2 regions of the Shewanella sp. 10N.286.52.A9 genome follow, and region 1 is predicted to be linked to the other one. Evidence: predicted binding sites of a transcription regulator. Region 1 holds the regulator's gene; the other holds the start of a gene.
The links. The regulator MetJ, encoded in region 1, represses methionine synthesis genes. The targets are predictions, from matches to a motif close to TAGACGTCTAGACGTCTA.

Region 1 (2,210 bases):
ATGTATTTAGTCGTTGAGTGCATCACGATATCAGCACCAAGTTCTAATGGCTGCTGTAAAATTGGAGATAAAAAAGTATTGTCGACAACAACAAGTGCATCAACAGCATGGCTTGCTTCAACGATGGCTTTAATATCCACAACCCGCAAAAGTGGGTTCGAAGGTGTTTCTAACCAGACCATTTTAGGCTTTTGTGCTATCGCTTCAGTGAGTGCTTTCTCGTCAGTTTGATCAACAACCAATAATTTAAATTGGCCTTTGTTGGCAAGATTTGTGAACAGTCGGTAACTACCACCATAACAGTCATGCGGTACCACGATTAAGTCATCAGGCCCAAGTAAACTTGTCACTAAGGTAATCGCGGCCATTCCTGTACAAGTTACAATCCCTGTCGCACCATTTTCTAGTTTAGCGATTGCCTCCCCTAGTACACAACGAGTCGGATTACCTGAGCGGCTATAGTCGAATTTCCTTGGGTTGGTGTGTCCATCAAATGAATAATTTGTTGAAAGGTAAATCGGCGGGACTACCGCGCCATACTGAGTATCAGATTCGATACCTTGGCGAACTGCTAATGTAGCTGCGCGATGTTTTTTCATTGTAAGCTCCTCAAGATTGACACACTATAGAGTACACACCGTAGAGATGTCTAGATGGCTAAATGTACCTAAGCAAAGTTAGATCGTCAACACATATTAGACGTTTAGACGTCTAAACATAAAGAAATCTATTTGCATTCGTTATAGAATAGCAGCAATAATTTGACTGTAATAAATAAGCAGTTAAAATCTGCCACGAATCTATCGTATAAAGGTGAGTTAATGACTGAATGGAATGGCGACTATATCAGCCCATATGCCGAACATGGCAAAAAAAACGAACAAGTTAAAAAAATTACGGTATCCATTCCGTTAAAAGTGCTTAAAGTACTAACTGATGAACGTACTCGTCGTCAGGTGAACAACTTGCGCCATGCCACTAACAGTGAACTATTATGTGAAGCATTTTTGCACGCATATACTGGTCAGCCACTCCCTAACGATGAAGATTTATCTAAAGAAGGCCCGGATAGCATTCCAAGTGAGGCTAAAGCTCTTATGGATAAAATGGGCATCGAGTGGGAAGATTTAGACGAATAACCGCTATTGAGCTTACTTTTATGTAAGCTCAATTTTATTCTGCATTTCTATTCTCATAAATTTGTCGCACCAAATTTGCACCGACCTTAATTAAGTCAACGAGCACAGAATGGCATTTATCGATCCGCAAACCTTGATGCTTGCATCGGTTATCATATTTCTGGGCGCACTAACTCAGGGGCTAATAGGTTTTGGCTTAGCTGTGGTCGCCAGTCCACTGCTTTACATTATTGACCCTCAACTTGTTCCTGTTCCAGTTATTGCATGTGGATTTTCCATTGCATTAATAACGTTATTGCGAGAGCGAACCCCGCTCAAGTTTAATGGCTTACAATACGCCTTGCTCGGTCGAGTCCCTGGTGGTTTTCTTGGTGCTGGATTATTAATTTTTGCCCCACAAGCAGTATTAGGGCTAGCGATAGCCTTTATTGTGGCTGCTGCAGTCATTCTTAGCATCTATAAAATTACCGCACCAGTAAATAAGATCACTTTGTTTATAGCAGGGGTTTTATCAGGAGTATTTGGCAATATCGCTGCAATTGGTGGCCCACCTCTAGCAATATTACTTGCCGGAAAAGACGCACCACAGTTTCGTGCAGCCTTATCTATATTTTTTGTCTTTAGTTCTATGATTGCGATGTTAATACTCATTGTGGCGGGACTCGTTGAGCTAAAACATGTTTGGCTTTCATTGATGTTATTGCCGTCGGTGTTTTTGGGTAGCCTAGTGGCAGGAAAGCTAACCAATAAAGTCGACAAAGAAAAAACCAGAATGGCAACATTAGTGCTGTGTGGTCTGAGTGCTATCGTGCTAACAATTAAGTCAACGTTAGCTTTATCTATCAGTTAATCACGCCATAATTAAAGTCGCTGACGATCTGCTAAGTCAGCACTCAAAAGTGGTAAGAGGTTTGTAATACTGCCCCTACGGCGTCATCTTCACCATAGCTACCACTCATGTCTAACTTAAATGCTTGCCCAATCGCAAAACCTGTACCAAATGAATATATATCAACACTGTTGTCTTTTAAGTCATGTCGATAACCCATTCTCAACGAGAGCCAATCAGTG
Region 2 (2,210 bases), on a different contig from region 1:
GATAATAGCCAAAGGTTCAGGGGTATTTTTTGCTAACTCAGAACGATTTACGTTAAGCTCAGGGCTGTTACCTTTAAGCTCAGGACTGTTACCTTTAAGCTCAGGGCTGTTCGCCACTTGACGTAATTGCTGACACACCTTGTTAAAACCAGATGCGACACGCGTTTCAAATTCACTCATCGACTCTGCATTCGGTGGTGTATGCTGCCAAGGATTGTCCCAGTATTGATTAATCTTATCGCCAAACTGTTCGTATAAAGAATCAAATGACACCCCATCCCAGTCACCAAAATCAATTTCGGCCAACTCAGGCATCAACTGCACCGCAGGTAATGGCGTGTTGACTGACTGATGAGCCTCATCATTCATTTCACTTAAGGCAGTGTTAGCAGTATTTAACTCAGTAAATAACCCATGAGTAAAATGCTGGCAGCGTTGTAAAGGTGAGCTTATCAAGCTTACTTTCGGAAAATGAGGCACAAAATCAATCTGCTTAATACGATTTAGCATCGTAGCCGCACCGAGTTCGCTCAAATTAACATCCGTTTTTCCACGCAATATATTGCCGCCTTCACATTGTCCGTGTCGCAGTAATACTATCTTAGCGTGTGATAATCTAGTCACTCTAGGCTCCCTTTTTATACATTCCTGCACGTTCACCGTTCACAAAACCGTTTATCTGCACCAAGTTCAGCATTATTCATCATACTGGACTGAGTTAGTGCATTCTGACACTTGCTCTTGGAAACAAACTTCACGTATTATGGACGTCTATACGTTTAAATGTCCAAACAAATATTAATGCTGAATACTTTTACGAAGCGAGTTTGACTTAGGCCGCCTTTTATATAGTGCAAAACAAGGTATGCTAATTTCTCAAGTTTCGAATATTCACATAATAAGAAATAGCTAATAGCAACTGCTAGCATAGCAATAAAGGTACTCAAATATGGCGAAGTCGACTTCCTACAGTCAGGTTCTTGAACAACTTACCAATACGCTAAAAGAGCGTATCGTGATCCTCGATGGTGCCATGGGGACAATGATCCAAGACTATAAATTGGAAGAAGAAGATTACCGTGGCGAGCGCTTCAAAGACTGGCATTGCGATGTGAAAGGCAATAATGACATGTTGGTACTAAGCCAGCGCCAAATCATTAAAGACATTCACACTAAATACATGTTAGCGGGCGCTGACATTATTGAAACCAATACCTTTAACGCCACGACCATTGCGATGGCTGATTACGACATGCAAAGCTTGTCGGCTGAAATCAACCTCGAAGGCGCTAGAGTTGCCCGCGACGCCGCTGACGAAGTAGAAGCACAAACAGGCATTAAACGTTATGTTGCAGGTGTTCTAGGGCCAACCAACCGTACTTGTTCGATTAGCCCAGATGTGAATGATCCCAGTTTTCGTAATGTCAGTTTCGATGAGCTTGTTGATGCCTATGTCGAATCCACCACTGCATTAATTGGAGGTGGCGCAGATATCATTATGGTAGAAACCATCTTTGATACTCTCAATGCCAAAGCCGCCCTATTTGCCATTGAAACCGTGTTTGATACTTTAGGCGATCGCCTGCCAGTAATGATATCAGGCACGATTACCGATGCATCAGGCCGGACATTAACCGGACAAACCACTGAAGGTTTTTATAACTCACTGCGCCACATCAAACCGATTTCTATTGGCCTTAACTGTGCATTAGGCCCTAAAGAGTTACGTCCATATGTAGAAGAATTATCTCGCATTGCAGAATGTCATGTCTCAGCGCATCCCAATGCCGGCCTGCCCAATGAATTTGGCGGTTACGATGAAACGCCAGAAGAGATGGCCGAGGTTATTATCGACTGGGCAGCAGAAGGCATGCTGAATATTGTTGGCGGTTGTTGTGGTAGCACACCGGCACATATCAGCGCGATTCGTGATGCCGTTATCACCCACGCACCTCGCACTATCCCTGACATCCCTGTTGCGTGTCGTTTATCTGGGCTTGAACCGTTAACCATCGATGGTGACTCATTATTTGTTAACGTTGGCGAGCGCGCGAACGTCACAGGCTCTGCTAAATTCTTACGTTTAATTAAAGAAGAAAAGTTTGAAGAAGCCTTAGATGTGGTACGCGAGCAAGTTGAAAACGGCGCGCAAATCATCGACGTCAACATGGATGAAGGCATGCTTGATGGCGCAGAGTCGATGAAAAAGT

Region 2: metH (methionine synthase) is a predicted target of MetJ. The motif match lies at 765-782, and genes of this name have one in related genera.

What each region holds. Positions count from the first base shown of each region.
Region 1 is NZ_JBFRJQ010000024.1:15,339-17,548, reverse strand. It holds gene metB (cystathionine gamma-synthase) at 1-599, opposite strand, end outside; gene metJ (met regulon transcriptional regulator MetJ) at 822-1,139, shown strand; gene AB4128_RS15510 (sulfite exporter TauE/SafE family protein) at 1,249-1,989, shown strand; gene AB4128_RS15505 (conjugal transfer protein TraF) at 2,033-2,210, opposite strand, start outside.
Region 2 is NZ_JBFRJQ010000011.1:191,575-193,784, forward strand. It holds gene AB4128_RS10550 (histidine phosphatase family protein) at 1-624, opposite strand, end outside; gene metH (methionine synthase) at 950-2,210, shown strand, end outside.